One region of the Kitasatospora sp. NBC_01539 genome, then DNA from elsewhere that is predicted to be linked to it. Evidence: predicted binding sites of a transcription regulator. Region 1 holds the regulator's gene; the other holds the start of a gene.
What was found. Region 1 encodes HspR, which represses chaperone genes until heat shock. Its sites were predicted from a motif close to TTGAGNNNNNNNNNCTCAA; they were not measured.
Positions count from the first base shown of each region.

Region 2: lon (endopeptidase La) is a predicted target of HspR. The motif match lies at 2,147-2,165, and genes of this name have one in related genera.

Region 1 covers NZ_CP109390.1:4,554,159-4,561,776, reverse strand. Annotated here, with positions in the region: gene grpE (nucleotide exchange factor GrpE) at 1-559, shown strand, start outside; gene dnaJ (molecular chaperone DnaJ) at 650-1,810, shown strand; gene OG335_RS19670 (heat shock protein transcriptional repressor HspR) at 1,815-2,333, shown strand; gene OG335_RS19665 (helix-turn-helix domain-containing protein) at 2,559-3,572, shown strand; gene OG335_RS19660 (hypothetical protein) at 4,163-4,783, shown strand; gene OG335_RS19655 (LuxR C-terminal-related transcriptional regulator) at 5,067-6,029, opposite strand; gene OG335_RS19650 (LuxR C-terminal-related transcriptional regulator) at 6,273-7,250, opposite strand; gene OG335_RS19645 (LuxR C-terminal-related transcriptional regulator) at 7,243-7,618, opposite strand, start outside.
Region 2 covers NZ_CP109390.1:3,540,308-3,547,925, reverse strand. Annotated here, with positions in the region: gene OG335_RS15045 (response regulator transcription factor) at 48-779, opposite strand; gene OG335_RS15040 (rhomboid-like protein) at 1,370-2,071, shown strand; gene lon (endopeptidase La) at 2,188-4,590, shown strand; gene OG335_RS15030 (hypothetical protein) at 4,886-6,316, shown strand; gene OG335_RS15025 (GtrA family protein) at 6,375-6,893, shown strand; gene xylA (xylose isomerase) at 6,939-7,618, opposite strand, start outside.

The DNA of each region.
Region 1 (7,618 bases):
GGAGGCCGTTCTCAAGGCCGCCGAGGAAGCCGTCGCCGGGTCCGGCGCCGACGAGCTCGCCGCCGCCAAGCGTGAGGCGAGCGAGCGCACCGCCGACCTGCAGCGTCTGCAGGCGGAGTACCAGAACTACCGCAAGCGGGTCGAGCGCGACCGTCTGACGGTCCGCGAGATCGCCGTCTCCAACATCCTGGAGGCGCTGATCCCGGTGCTGGACGACATCGGCCGCGCCCGCGACCACGGTGAGGTGACGGGCGGCTTCAAGTCCGTCTCCGACAACCTGGAGACGGTGGTCGCCAAGCTGGGCCTGCAGCAGTTCGGCAAGGAGGGCGAGCCCTTCGACCCGACCCTGCACGAGGCGCTGATGCACAGTTACTCCTCGGACGTCACCGAGGACACCTGTGTGCAGATCCTGCAGCCGGGTTACCGGATCGGCGAGCGGATCATCCGCCCGGCGATGGTCGCCGTCGCGGAGCCCCAGCCGGGCACCCAGACCACGTCCGCCCCGGACGCCGCCGACAAGGCGGAGTCCGACAAGGGTGACGGCGCGGCGGACAGCTGACAATCTGTGCGCTGCGGAGTCGTACCACCGACGTCGTCGGGTACGACTCCGCAGCGCCGTTTGGACACATTTCGGGAGGTGGCGGCAGCCATGAGCACCAAGGACTACGTGGAGAAGGACTACTACAAGGTCCTCGGCGTGCCCAAGGACGCCACACCCGCAGAGATCAAGAAGACCTACCGCAAGCTCGCCCGCGAGTTCCACCCCGACGCCAACAAGGGTGACGCGAAGGCCGAGGAGCGGTTCAAGGACATCTCCGAGGCGTACGACGTGCTCTCGGACGAGAAGCGCCGCAAGGAGTACGACGAGGCCCGCAGCCTCTTCGGCACCGGCGGTTTCCGGTCCGGCGGCCCGAACGGCGGCGGCAACTACAACTTCGACTTCGGCGACCTCTTCGCCGGGTCCGGCGGCGGGGGCGGGGGCGGCGGGGGAGGCCTCGGCGACGTCTTCGGCGGGCTGTTCAACCGCGGCGGCCGGCAGGCCCAGCCGCGGCGCGGCGCCGACGTCGAGACCGAGGTGACGCTGGCGTTCGTCGAGGCCGTCGACGGCGCCACCGTGCCCCTGCGGATGACCAGCCAGGCCCCGTGCCGCACCTGCGCGGGCACCGGCGCCAAGGCCGGCACCACCCCGCGGGTCTGCCCGACCTGCGTCGGCGCGGGCACCGTCAGCCGGGGCCAGGGCGCGTTCGCGCTGTCCGAGCCCTGCCGCGACTGCAAGGGCCGCGGCATGCTCGTCGACGACCCGTGCACCGTGTGCCACGGCAGCGGCCGCGCCTCGTCCGCCCGCACCATGCAGGTGCGCATCCCCGCGGGCGTCCAGGACGGCCAGCGGATCCGTCTCAAGGGCAAGGGCGCCCAGGGCGAGCGCGGCGGCCAGCCGGGCGACCTCTACGTCAGCGTGCACGTCGACGACCACCCGGTGTTCGGCCGGAAGGCCGACAACCTCACCGTGACCGTGCCGGTGACCTTCCCCGAAGCCGCCCTCGGCGGGACCATCGAGGTCCCGACCCTCAACGGCCCGGCGGTGCGACTGAAGCTGCCGTCCGGCAGCGCCAACGGCCTCACCCTCCGGGCCCGGGGCAAGGGCGCCACCCGCAAGGACGGGACCCGCGGCGACCTCCTGGTCACCGTCGAGGTCGTCGTCCCCAAGCACGTCACCGGCGACGCGCTGACCGCACTGGAGCAGTACCGCGAGGCCACCGCCTCCGACGACCCGCGAGCCGCCCTCTTCGAGGCGGCGGAGGGAGCGTGACCAGATGACGACGACCCCTGACAGCCCGATCGGCCCGGGCATCGGCGAAGGACTCCCCGGCGGCCCCGGCCGCCGGCCGTCCGCCGCGCGCACCGCCCCGGCGCCGCACTACGTCCTGACCGAGGACACGCCCGTCTACGTCATCTCGGTCGCCGCCGAACTCTCCGGCCTGCACCCGCAGACCCTGCGGCAGTACGACCGGCTCGGCCTGGTCTGCCCGGACCGCACCGCGGGCCGCGGCCGGCGGTACTCCGCCCGGGACATCCAGCAGCTCCGCGAGGTGCAGCGGCTCTCCCAGGACGAGGGCATCAACCTCGCCGGCATCAAGCGGATCATCGAGCTGGAGAACCAGGTCGCCGCCCTCCAGTCGCGGATCTCCGAGCTGGCCGACGCCCTCGACGGCGCCGCCTCCGCCCTCCAGCAACGGGAGGCCGCCGTGCACGCCTCCTACCGCCGCGACCTCGTTCCCTACCAGCAGGTGCAGCAGTCGAGCGCCCTGGTCGTCTGGCGCCCGAAGCGCTGACCGGCCGCAACCGCGACCGCCCGCCGCGCGCAGCCGCCGGTTCCCTCCGACAGGGGGGTGCCGGCGGCTCGGCGTTGGTGAGAGAGTGCGGGGTGAATCCACCGGGAGACCGGGTGTAAACAACAGCCGCAGGGTGCTTGTCACGGCCTAAAATCGCAACCGGCGGCTGTACGACACCGCCGACCACAGGGTCACGCCGAGTCCAGTCCGCCCCGGGAGCCGCACATGAGTGAGACAGCCGAGTCCGGCGTCACCTCCGGCGGCCCCGGCGTGCTCTCCGACGAGGCACGCGTGCTGTACCGCGCGATCATCGGCTGCGGCGGCCGGCTGCCGGCCTCGGACGGCACGGCGACCGACTCCGCCCCGCTGAAGGAACTGCAGGAGATCGGGCTCCTCGTGCCCGACACCGACGACTCCACCCTCCTGATAGCCGTCGATCCCCAGCGCCTCTCGGCGTCGCTGAGCGCCGCGTGGCAGCGCCGGGCGCTCGACCTGCTGACCCGGGCGATCGCCCTTCCGTCGGACCTGCAGGAACTGGCCGAGGCGTTCAACACGCCGGAACAGGTCGGCGGGACCATCCAGTACGTACGCGGAAAAGTTCTGATCAATCAGCAATTGGAACAACTCGTGGCGGGCTGCGCGACGGAGATCCTCACCGCCCAGCCGGGCGGCCCGCGCCCTCCGGACGCCCTCGCCGGCGTCATCGACCGCGACCTGGAGGCACTGCGCCGCGGCGTGAAGCTCCGCCTGCTCTACCACCCGAGCACCCGCTACCACGCGCCCAGCAGGGAGTTCGTCGCGGCGATCACCAGTGGCGGGGCACGCGTCCGCACGCTGGACGACTCCTACACGCGGCTGATCGTCATCGACCGGCGCACGGCGGTCATCCCGGTCGCCGGGGACCTCAACGTGGCGGCCTTCGTCCATGACGAGGCAGTGGTCAACTACCTCATCGACGAGGTCTTCGAACGGAACTGGAACCGCGGCCTGGACTTCGACGGCTCGAACGCCGTTCCCCAGGAGGTGGTCTCCGGCCTCCGCCAGGCCATCATCGATCTTCTGCTCAAGGGCACGAACCACCGGGTGATCGCCCGGAAGCTCGGCATCAGCGAGCGCACCCTGGCCCGCCACATCGCCGAGATGCGCGAGGAGCACAACGTCGAGTCGCTCTTCCAGCTCGGCTACGTGCTGGCCCGCACCACCATGGACCCGCCGCCGGCGCCTGACGATCTCGTGTGACCACTGTCACGGACGGACCGTCAGGCGCCGGCGCTACCGGACTCCGGACGGCACTCCCCCGTGGACGACATCGCAGCTCCTGAGCTCAGGACCACGAAGTGTCGAAGGCCGTCACCGTGGCGACTGCCGGCGGATCCGCCGGCGAGGACGTGCTGACGCCGATCAGTGCGGCAGCGCCAACAGCCAGCGCCACGACCGTGATACGAACGAAACGGCGCACGCGGGACATGCAACCACTCCCTGTCTGTGAGCTCTCGATACGGGCGAACAAATCACTTCGACTCGCACAATCGTCCACATGATGCCGTATATAGCACTCGCGTGTCACGATCGCGCCGCTGGCGGAAGTGCGTCATCTCCCTGCCAGGCAGCCAGATGACACCTCGAAGCTGTGGACGCAGGCCGTCGCAGCGGTAGACGATCAGTTTGCTCGCAATGGGTATCGGCTCGAACACCACACTTGCCGGTGCACCTTCAAGAATTCGGCACCGCGCTCCGCAATGCACGAATGACCCGATCTACCAGCAAAGATCCCCGCCGCCCACAGAGATCCCGATGCTCCTTCGGTCGGCCTTTCCCCCGGAGTCGTCATGAGTGAGCCCTACCTGCGCCATCGCACCGCCCAATCCCCCGAGGGCCGACGTGCACGGGTCTTCCTGGCCGCGCCGCTGATGCGACTGACCGGACCGGCCGACAGCGTCGTCACCATGGCCAGCCGCACCCGCCTCACGACGCTGCGGAGCACCCTCCTCCGCAGCGGCGCGGCCGTGTACAGCGCCCACCACAGCGACGCCTGGACGGTGGCCGGCCGGTCCCCCGAGCCGCGCGTGCCGTCCGACTTCCGCGCGCTGCAGACCTCGGACCTGGTCTTCGCCTACATCGGCGCGCCGCTGTCGGCGGGCGTGAGCCTCGAACTCGGCTGGGCGTCGGCGCTGCGGAAGCCGATCGTGCTGCTCGTCGACGAGGCGATCACCCACAACCCGCTGATCGCGACGATCGAGCAGGTCGCACCCGTGCTGCCGCTCGTCTTCGACGACACCTGGTCGCAGGACGCCCTGCAGCACACCGTGGAGACCGCGCTGGACTGGGCGGGCATGGCCCTGTCGCTGCGCGAGGGCTTCTGGACGGCTCCCGGCGAGCAGTTCCCGATGCCCCGGCAGTCGAGCGGTGACTCGTTCGGCTTCTGGTCCTCGGAGATCGCCACCGGCTGACACCGGATCACCCCGCGTGGGATCACCCCCGTTCCCTCGCGACCACCGGCCGAGCCGGAAGAGCGTGTCGGCGCCGTACATCTCCCGAAGGCGTGAGATGTACCCCGCCACCCGTCCGCCCGCCACAGCCCGCACGCCCGCCGTCGCCCGCACGCCCTCGCCCGCCGGTCCAGCGCGGCCCGGGCCGGCCCCGCGGCCGTCCGCCGGTCCAGCCCCCGGGCGAGCGGCGGCGCCCCCCTCCGTCCGGGAGGCCGGGAGGCCGGGAGCACCGGGCCGGCGCCCCTCAGCCGCGCGGGCCCCCGCGCATCAGCCAGCCCAGCTGGAACAGCGTGCGGGCGCCGTACCGGTCGCGCAGGCGCGAGATGTGGGCCGCGACGGTGCGCTCGCTCAGCCCGAGACGGGTCGCCACGGAACGCTGCGTCAGGCCCTGCGCCAACAGGCGGCCGATACGCTCGGGCACCCGGTCGGCCGGACCGGGCTCCGCCCAGCCCACCGCCTCCGCGTGCCGCCAGTCGCGCTCGAAGGAGGAGACCAGGTGGTCGACCATCGCCGGCTCGCTGACGAACGCCGCGCTGAAGCGGTCCGGGCCCGCCTGGATGACGGCGGTGTGCCGGTCGAAGACGAGCATCCGGCGGAACGGCTCGTCGAGGATCCTCACCTGGCCGCCGTGCCGGGTGACCTCCGCGGCGTAGGCCACGGTGCCGGGCTCGTCGAGGGCGGTGCCCCGGTACAGCGTGCGGATGTCGCCGCCGCGCCGCAGGAACGGCAGGTCCTGCTGAAGGGCGAGGCGCAGGCCGGCCTCCGGCCGCGGGTCGGGCTGCGCGGTCAGCATCTCGTGCCGGCTCTCCGACAGCAGCCGGGCGATGCGGTGCTGGATCTCCGTGCGGTCGTGCAGCACCTCCACCGGTCCGGCCGAGGCCGGGGCGGGCAGCGCGGTGTCGTACGCCTGGGTGAGGCCGCCGAGCAGGTCCGGCAGGCTCTCCGCGCGGACCAGGAGCCGGGTGGCCTGCGAACGGAGTTCGGCGCTGAGGCGGCCGCTCAGGGCGCGCGGGCTGACGGCGGCGTAGGAGTCGTCGGTGCGGGTGACCAGGCCGACGCGGACGAGCCGGTCGAGCACGGCCCGGTCGTCGGCCGGGACGGCGTCGGCCGGGAGCCGTCCGCCGTCGGAGAGCAGCCGGAGGTACAGCGCCTGCTCGGCTTCGTCCGGCATCGGGGCCAGCGACTCGTCCAGCGGCGGGCCGCTCATCGCCGCCCCCCTGCGTGCGGCGGCCGCACGGATCCGGGGCTGCCGGTGCCGGGCGCCACGGCCGCGCCCGGCACCGCGGTTTCCACGGAATCTCCGGCAATGGCCGCCGAAAAACGTCCTCCGGCCGCGGGAAAAGCCGTTTCCCGGCCTCCGGAATTCGGAATCGGCCGCTCCACCGCGTGGATTGCGTGAATCCACGCACCGCGTCCGGCGGTGAATTCGGCGGGGACGGCACCGGCGGGGTCAGTCACGGCGGCTCCCGCGCATCAGCCAGCCGAGCTGGAACAGCGTCCGGGCGCCGTAGCGCTCGCGGAGCTGGGAGATGTGGCCGGCCACGGTGCGCTCGCTCAGCCCGAGGCGGGTGGCGACGGCGCGCTGTGTGAGGCCCTGCGCCAGCAGGCGGCCGACCCGCTCGCCCGCCGCGGGGGAGCCGCGGTGCGGGCGGCCGAGGTCGGCCCACTGGACGACGTCGGCGCCGGCCCAGTCGCGCTCGAACACGGCGACCAGGTAGGAGACCACCGCGACGTCCGTGACGACGACCGCCGCGCCGTGGTCCTCGGCGGCCGAGATGACGGCCGTGCTGCGGTCGAAGGCGAGCATCCGCTGGAACGGCGCGTCGAGGACCCTGGCACGGGCCCCGAGGGCCGTGACGGCCGTGGCGTACGCGACGGCCGCCGGCTCGGTCAGCGCCGAGGGCTGGTAGAGCGTGCGCATGCGGCAGCCGCGCTCCAGGACGGGCCGCTCCACCCGGAGCGCCTGGGCGAGCGTCTCGGCCGGCCGGGGACCGGGCTGCGCGGTGAGGATCTCGTCCCGGCAGTCGTTGGCGAGCCGGACGATCTGCTGGCGGATCTGCTCCCGCCCGACGACCTGGAGGCCTCCCCCGGGTGAGGGCTGGGGCCGGGGCAGGGCACCGTCGTAGGCCTTCGTGAGCCCGTCGAGCATCTCCGGCAGGCTCTCCGCCCGGACGAGCAGGCGGGTGGCGGCGGTCCGGAGCTCGTCGCCGAGCCGGCCGCTGACGGCCCGCGGGCTGACGACGCAGTACGAGCCCTCCGTCCGGGTGACGAGCCCGACCAGCAGGAGCCGGTCGAGGGCCGCCCGGTCGTCGGCCGGGACGGAGTCGGCGGGAACGCGGCCGCCCTCGTCGAGCAGGCGCTGGTAGAGCTGCCGGGCCCCTTCGTCGGGCAGCGGGGGGAACGTCCCGTCGGCCGGGGGCTCAGTCATGGCGGCTCCCGCGCATCAGCCAGCCGAGCTGGAACAGCGTCTGGGCGCCGTACCGGTCGCGCAGGCGGGAGATGTGGGCGGCCACGGTGCGTTCGCTCAGCCCGAGACGGGTGGCGACGGCGCGCTGCGTCAGGCCCTGCGCCAGCAGCCGGCCGACCCGGTTGCCGACGGAGGCGGAGACGCCGGGGACGTCGACCTCGGCCCACTGGACGACGTCGGCCCGGACCCAGTCCCGCTCGAAGATCTTCACGAGGAAGGCCACGGCGGCCGGGTCCGAGATGAAGGCGGCCCGGCTGTAGTCGTCCGCGGCGGGCACCACCGCGACGGACCGGTCGATGATCAGCATCCGCTCGAAGGACTCGTCGAGG
Region 2 (7,618 bases), 1.0 Mb from region 1:
GGGCCCCCCGGCGGCCCAGCCCTCGGCGCGACGCCGTCGGAGAACAGCTAGGAGAGCGGTGCCTCCAGGGCGTACCCGACGCCGTGCACCGTGCGGATCCAGCTCGCGCCGATCTTCCGGCGGAGCGCCTTGACGTGGCTGTCGACCGTGCGGGTGCCCGAGGCGTCCGTCCAGTCCCAGACCTCCGCGAGCAGCTGCTCGCGGGTGAGCACCGCGCGCGGCTGCGCGGCGAGGCAGGCCAGCAGATCGAACTCGGTCGGCGTCAGGTGGACGTCGCCCGAGCCGAGCCGCACCCGGCGCTGCACGTGGTCGATCTCCAGCTCGCCGAAGCGCAGCGAGCCGAGGGCCGGCGTCCTCGCGGCCTGCTGGGCGCGCTCCACGCGGCGCAGCAGCACGTTGACGCGGGCGGCCAGCTCGCGCATCGAGAACGGCTTGGTCATGTAGTCGTCCGCGCCGACGCCCAGGCCGACCAGCAGGTCGGTCTCGTCGTCGCGGGCGGTGAGCATCAGGACGGGCACCGGGCGCTGCGCCTGGATCCGGCGGCACACCTCCAGGCCGTCGAAGCCGGGCAGCATGATGTCGAGCACCACGAGGTCGGGCTGCCAGGTGTGGAACCCGTCCACCGCGCCGGGGCCGTCGTGGGCCACGGCGACCTTGAAGCCCTCCGCGCCCAGCCTGGCCGCGATGGACTCGGCGATGGTGGGCTCGTCCTCCACCACCAGCACCCGCCGCTGCGTACCGACCTGGCTGCTGCCGGTCTCCTGCTGAATTTCTGTCACGGTCACGCCACCGCCCCCAGGGCTGCGGGCCGGCCACCTGTGGGGGTGGCGGGCGCCGCGTCGTAGTCGTCTTGTTCCGTCGTGGGCTTGTGCCCGGCCTGCCGTGTCCCGCAGGGCGCCGTTCCGCCGACGGCTTCCCGCGCGGCGTGGATGCGCCGTGTGGCTCGCACACCCGGCCCGCACTCCACGCAGAGTACGGACACCGTGGGCGTTCCGGCAGATGGCTCGGGTGGATCCGGGCCACGGCCGTGCCGGTTCCCGTCCGGGACCGGGCACGGGGCGATACCTTACCGGGCGATTTTCCCGGCCGGAACGCGCTGTACGACCCCTCACCGCGGCTGCGGTCCTTACGGAAGCGATGCTCGTCCGTGAACGGAGGGAAGGTACGGACCAAGGGGGCCGTGGACGTCGCCGAAGCTCAAGCAACCTTCACAGCTCTTCCCCAGCAGGCTCCCAGGCTGGGAACGTATCGTGGTCACGACAAGGACCGCCGGTGTCCTCGCGGGCACCGTCCGTGCGCATCCCCGTGCGCCCTCACCGCCGCTGCGAGGGCCTCGCGCGCCGGTCCGCCGGCGGCGGACGGAGGGCCCATGGCAGGCGCCGGCCACCCGGCGGACCCGCGCGGACCGCACCCGGCCGTCCGGCTGCGCGACGCGGTGCCGACCCCCCGCCGCACCCCCTTCACCGTCGCGTACCTCGCCCTGCTGCTCGGCACCACGCTCCTCGCCCGCTTCGCCGACCCCGTACGGGTGCACCGGCTGCAGGCGCTCTCCAGCACGGACGTCCACAACCTCCTGCACCACCCCGCGCCCGCCCTGCTCGCCAGCGGCCTGTGGGTGGCCGGGCCGATCTGGACCCCCTACCTCTGGGCCTTCGCCCTGACCGTGGCCCCGCTCGAACGCCGGGTCGGCGCCGGCCCGACCGCCGCGGTGTTCGCCGCCGGGCACGTCGGCGCCACCCTGCTCTCCCAGGGCGTCGTGCTCGCCTCGGTCGCCGCCGGCCGGCTCTCCCCCGACCTCCTCGACGCCCTCGACATCGGCGTCAGCTACGGCGTGCTCGCCTGCCTCGGGGCCCTCGCGGGGCTGCTCCGCCCGCGCGCCCGGGCGGCCGTGCTGGCCGCCGCGGCCGTGTACGTCGGGCAGTCGTCCCTCCTCGGGGCGGACCCGGTGACCGTCACCGGCCACCCGGCCGCCCTCCTCGTCGGCATCGCCCTCTGGCGGCCGCTGCGGCGCCGGGCCCGCCCCGGGCCGCCCCGGACGGCGGGCCGTCCGGCCCTCCCGTCCCGCGCCTGAGCTGCACCTCTCCCCGGGCCGCCGGCGATCGCCCAGGGCGAACACGGACCGGGGAACAATCGCGCCCCGCCAATCCTTAGTCAGGTCAGCTCAACTTCACTGACTGGGGAGAGATCATGGCATCGACGTCCACACCGCTCACCCTGCCCGTGCTGCCGCTCGACGACGAGGTCGTGCTCCCCGGCATGGTCGTCCCGCTCGACCTCTCCGACGCCGAGGTCCGCGCCGCCGTCGAGGCCGCCCGGGCGGCCGGGGCCGCCGGCGCCAAGCCCCAGGTGCTGCTGGTGCCGAGGCTCGACGGCTCCTACGCCGCCGTCGGCACGCTGGCCACCGTCGAGCAGGTCGGGCGCCTCGCCGACGGCGACCCCGCCGCGCTGGTCCGCGCCGTGCGCCGGGTGCGCATCGGCGCCGGCACCACCGGCCCCGGCGCCGCGCTCTGGGTCGAGACCACGCCCTTCCGCGAGTCCTCCGTCGGCACCCCGGTGGCGGGCCGCGCCGCCGAGCTGGTCAAGGAGTACAAGGCGCTCTCCACCGAGTGGCTGCGCAAGCGCGGCGCCTGGCAGATCGTCGACCGCGTCGCCCAGATCGACGGCGTCGGCGAACTCGCCGACAACATCGGCTACGCGCCCTTCGCCACCGCCGAGCAGAAGCTCAAGGTGCTCCTGGAGGCCGACCAGCTCGCCCGCCTCGGCTACGCGCTGACGCTGCTGCGCGACCACCTCGCCGAGGAGGAGGTCAACGACACCATCCGCAAGGACGTCGAGGAGGGCGTGGCCAAGCAGCAGAAGGAGTTCCTGCTGCGCCGCCAGCTGGAGGCCGTCCGCAAGGAGCTGGCCGAGCTCGACGGCGGCACGGCCTCCGAGGAGGACGACTACCGGGCCCGGGTGGAGGCGGCCGACCTGCCGGAGAAGGTCCGCGAGGCCGCCCTCAAGGAGGTCGACAAGCTGGAGCGCTCCAGCGAGCAGTCGCCCGAGGGCTCGTGGATCCGCACCTGGCTGGACACCGTGCTGGAGCTGCCCTGGAGCGAGCGCTCCGAGGACGCGTACGACATCGCCGGCGCCCGCGCCGTGCTCGACGCCGACCACGCGGGCCTGGCGGACGTGAAGGACCGCATCGTCGAGTACCTGGCCGTCCGCAAGCGCCGCGCCGACCGGGGGCTCGGTCTCGTCGGCGGCCGCCGCGGCGGAGCCGTGCTGGCCCTGGTGGGCCCGCCCGGCGTCGGCAAGACCTCGCTCGGCGAGTCGGTGGCCCGCGCCATGGGCCGCTCCTTCGTCCGGGTGGCGCTCGGCGGCGTCCGCGACGAGGCGGAGATCCGCGGCCACCGGCGCACCTACGTCGGCGCGCTGCCCGGCCGGATCGTCCGCGCGATCAAGGAGGCCGGCTCGATGAACCCGGTCGTCCTGCTCGACGAGATCGACAAGGTCGGCTCCGACTACCGCGGCGACCCGGCCGCCGCCCTGCTGGAGGTGCTCGACCCGGCGCAGAACCACACCTTCCGCGACCACTACCTGGAGGTCGAGCTCGACCTCTCCGACGTGGTCTTCCTCGCCACCGCCAACGTGCTGGAGGCCATCCCCGAGCCGCTGCTCGACCGGATGGAGCTGGTGCGCCTCGACGGTTACACCGAGGACGAGAAGGTCGTCATCGCCCGCGACCACCTGCTGCCCCGCCAGCTGGAGAAGGCCGGGCTGAAGGCGGACGAGGTCGCCCTCGACGAGGGCGCGCTGCGCCGGCTGGCCGGCGAGTACACCCGCGAGGCGGGCGTGCGCACCCTGGAGCGCTCGATCGCCCGCATCCTGCGGAAGGTCGCGGCACAGAGCGAGCTCGGCGAGCGGGAGCTGCCCGTCGCGATCGGCGCCGACGACCTGCGGGCGCTCATCGGGCGGCCGCACCACACCCCGGAGTCCGCGCAGGAGCCAGCGGAGCGGCGTACCGCGGTGCCGGGCGTGGCCACCGGCCTCGCCGTCACCGGCGCCGGCGGCGACGTCCTCTACATCGAGGCCTCGCTGGCGGACGCCGAGACCGGCTCGACCGGGCTGACCCTGACCGGGCAGCTGGGCGACGTGATGAAGGAGTCCGCGCACATCGCGCTCTCCTACCTCCGCTCGCGCGGCGCCGAGCTGGAACTGCCCGTCACCGGACTGCGGGAGCGCGGCATCCACCTGCACGTGCCCGCCGGGGCCGTCCCCAAGGACGGGCCGAGCGCCGGCGTCACCATGACGACCGCGCTCGCCTCGCTGCTCTCCGGCCGCAAGGTGCGCACCGACGTGGCGATGACGGGCGAGGTGTCGCTGACCGGGCGGGTGCTGCCGATCGGCGGGGTGAAGCAGAAGCTGCTCGCCGCCGACCGGGCCGGGATCACCACGGTGATCATTCCCAAGCGCAACGAGGCCGACCTGGACGACGTGCCGGCCGAGGTGCTGGAGCGGCTGGCCGTGCACCCGGTCGCCGACGTGCGGGAGGTGCTGGCGCTGGCCCTGGAGCCGGCCGAGGTACCGGTGGCCGCGGCCGCCGCGTAGCGGCGGGGGTCGTGGGGCCGCGGGCGGCGGAGGAGCCGCCCGCGGCCCCACGGGCGTGCCCGGAAGGTGAGACGACTCTTGTGCGACGGACCGTCAGCACGCCACGCTGGCCCCATGCATCGCCACGCGTACCTGAGCCGTCGACTCGACGTCGACCTGGCGTACGCGTGCTCCGCGATCTGTCACCGCGCCCTCTGAGCGCGGTGTCCCCGCCCGGCCGAGGCCGGGAGCACGTCCGGGTGTGAGCACCGCCGCGCGGTCCTCCCTTGCCCACCTCACCCGACGGGACAACCCCATGCGCCTCGCGCTGCCCGCCCTCGCCGCCGCCGTGCTGCTCGCCCTCGCCCCGGCGGCCCCCGCCGCCGGCGCGGAGGCCTTCGGCCCGCTGCCCCCGCACAACCCGTACGCGGGCCCCGACGGCACCGCCACCATGCACGGCGACACCGGATCCTCCGACGCGACCCCGCTGCCGGGGCCCGCCGCCGGGTCGCTGACCTCGCACCGGGCCGCGCTCGCCTCGGCCTGCCCGACCGTGCTGGTGGGTGCCGACGGCTACCCGGTCGCCCTGTGCACCGCGATCTTCGGCCTCACCCCGACCGTGCACCTGCTCGACCCGGCGACGGGTGACTCGCTGGCGTCGCTGCCGATCGCCAAGGGCTCGCTGCTCGGCGGCGTCTACGCCTACCTCGACGACCGGGACCGCCTGGTCGCCGTCGACGGCGGGGGCAGCCTGCTGCGCGTCGGGCACCACCGCACCGCCACCGGCGCCTGGCAGCTCTCCGTCGACTCCTCGCTGCCGCTGGCGTCCGCGCTGCCGTCCGGCGACGCGGTCACCGGGATCTCCCCGGACTGGCAGGGCCGGGTGTGGTTCGCGACCGGCGGCGGCACGGTCGGCACCGCGGACGACCGCACCGGCACCGTCCGCACGCTCGCGCTCCCCGCCGGCGAGACGGTGGCCAACTCCATCTCCACCGCGCCCGGCGGCACCGCCGTCGCCACCACGTACGCCACCTACCTGCTGACCGCCGCCGCCGACGGCACCCCGCAGATCGTCTGGCGGCAGCCGTACGACCGCGGGCCGGGCCGCAAGCCCGGACAGCTGAGCTGGGGCACCGGGTCGACGCCGACCTTCTTCGGCCCGCGCACCGGCGGCGAGTACGTCACCGTCGTCGACAACGCCGCCCCCACCGTCAACCTGCTGGTGTACCGCGCGGACTCCGGCGCGCAGGTCTGCTCGGTGCCCGTGCTGAAGGCCGGCGGCAGCGGCAGCGAGAACTCGCCGGTCGCGGTCGGCAACGCCGTGTTCGTCGCCTCGACCTACGGCTACCCGTACCCGAAGCTGCCGGAGGGCGCGGGCACCAGCGTGCCCGCGTCGGCGGCGTTCCGCGGCGGGCTGAGCCGGGTCGACGTCCGGGCCGACGGCTCCGGCTGCGACCTGCGCTGGGACACCCTCGTGCGCTCGGCCGCGGTGCCCCGGCTCTCCACCGCGGACGGCCTGATCCGCACGGTGCTCCGCGACCCGGTGATCCCGGGCACCACGACCACCTCCGAGCTCGACCCGTACAGCTACGCCGAGGTCGACCCGGCGACCGGCCGGGTGGTCCGGACGAAGTGGCTGGGCAGCGGCTTCGTCTTCGACACGCTGCAGATGGTCGGGTCGATCGCGCCGGGCGGCGTGGTGCTCCAGGGCACCACGACGGGCGTGCTGCGCATTACCAACGGGTAGTCCCCCGGGAGGGTCCGCCGAGTACCCGCCGGCAATCCGGGCGTGGGAGACTGCCGGAATGCCGTCGCCAACTCAGCGGGCCCTGGCCCGGGTCCCGGAGCGCTGGAAGCCCACGCTGGTGCAGCACCGCAAACTGGTGAAGTTCCTGCTGGTGGGCGGTACCTGCTTCGTGCTGACCATGGCCGTCGACCTCGGCCTCAAGTTCACCGTGCTCCAGCACAAGCCGGTCGTGGCACTCACCGTCGCCACGGTGATCGCCACCGTCGTGTCGTACGTGCTGAACCGCCAGTGGTCCTTCCGCGCCAACGGGAAGCACCGCGAGGCGATCCTCTTCCTCGTGGTGAGCGCCCTCGCGGTGGCCGTCAACGACCTGCCGCTGGTGTTCTCCCGTTACGTGCTCGACCTGCGCGAGCCGGACGTCACCCCGCTGGTGCAGGAGGTCGCCGACTTCCTCAGCGGCATGATCGTCGGCACGCTGCTGGCCATGGTCTTCCGCTTCTGGGCGATGAACCGCTGGGTCTTCACCCGCACACGGCTGCAGCCGCCCGCCGAGGAGCTCGAACCCGAACGGGTCTGAACTCCCCGGGGGCGGCGGCCCCGGTGGCCCCTCGGGGGGCCCGGCTCAGCGGGCGCCGAGCAGGTGCTCCATGGCGAGCTGGTCGAGCTGCTCGAAGGCCATGCCGCGGGCGGCGGCCGCGTCCACGTCGAACTCCTCGAACGCCGAGCGGTCGGCGAGCAGGGCGTCCAGGCCGTCCGCGACGGTCGGCGTGGCCAGCTCGTCGAGGCGGGCGGCGCGCAGCGCCTCCTGCACGGCCGGGTCGGCGCGGAACGCCAGGGCCCGCTCCTTCAGCATCAGGTAGTTGCTCATGCAGCCGGCGGCCGAGGCCCAGACGCCGTCGAAGTCCTCGGTGCGCGGCGGCTTGAAGTCGAAGTGGCGCGGGCCCGCGTAGCCGGCCGACTCCAGCAGGTCGACCAGCCAGAACGCGCTGCGCAGGTCGCCGGCGCCGAAGCGCAGGTCCTGGTCGTACTTGATGCCGGACTGGCCGTTCAGGTCGATGTGGAACAGCTTGTCGTGCCACAGCGCCTGGGCGATGCCGTGGGTGAAGTTCAGGCCCGCCATCTGCTCGTGGCCGACCTCCGGGTTGAGGCCGACCTTCTCCGGGCGCTCCAGGCTGTTGATGAACGCCAGGGCGTGGCCGATGGTCGGGAGCAGGATGTCGCCGCGGGGCTCGTTCGGCTTGGGCTCGATCGCGAACCGCAGGTCGTAGCCCTTCTGGTCGACGTACTCGCCGAGCAGGTCGA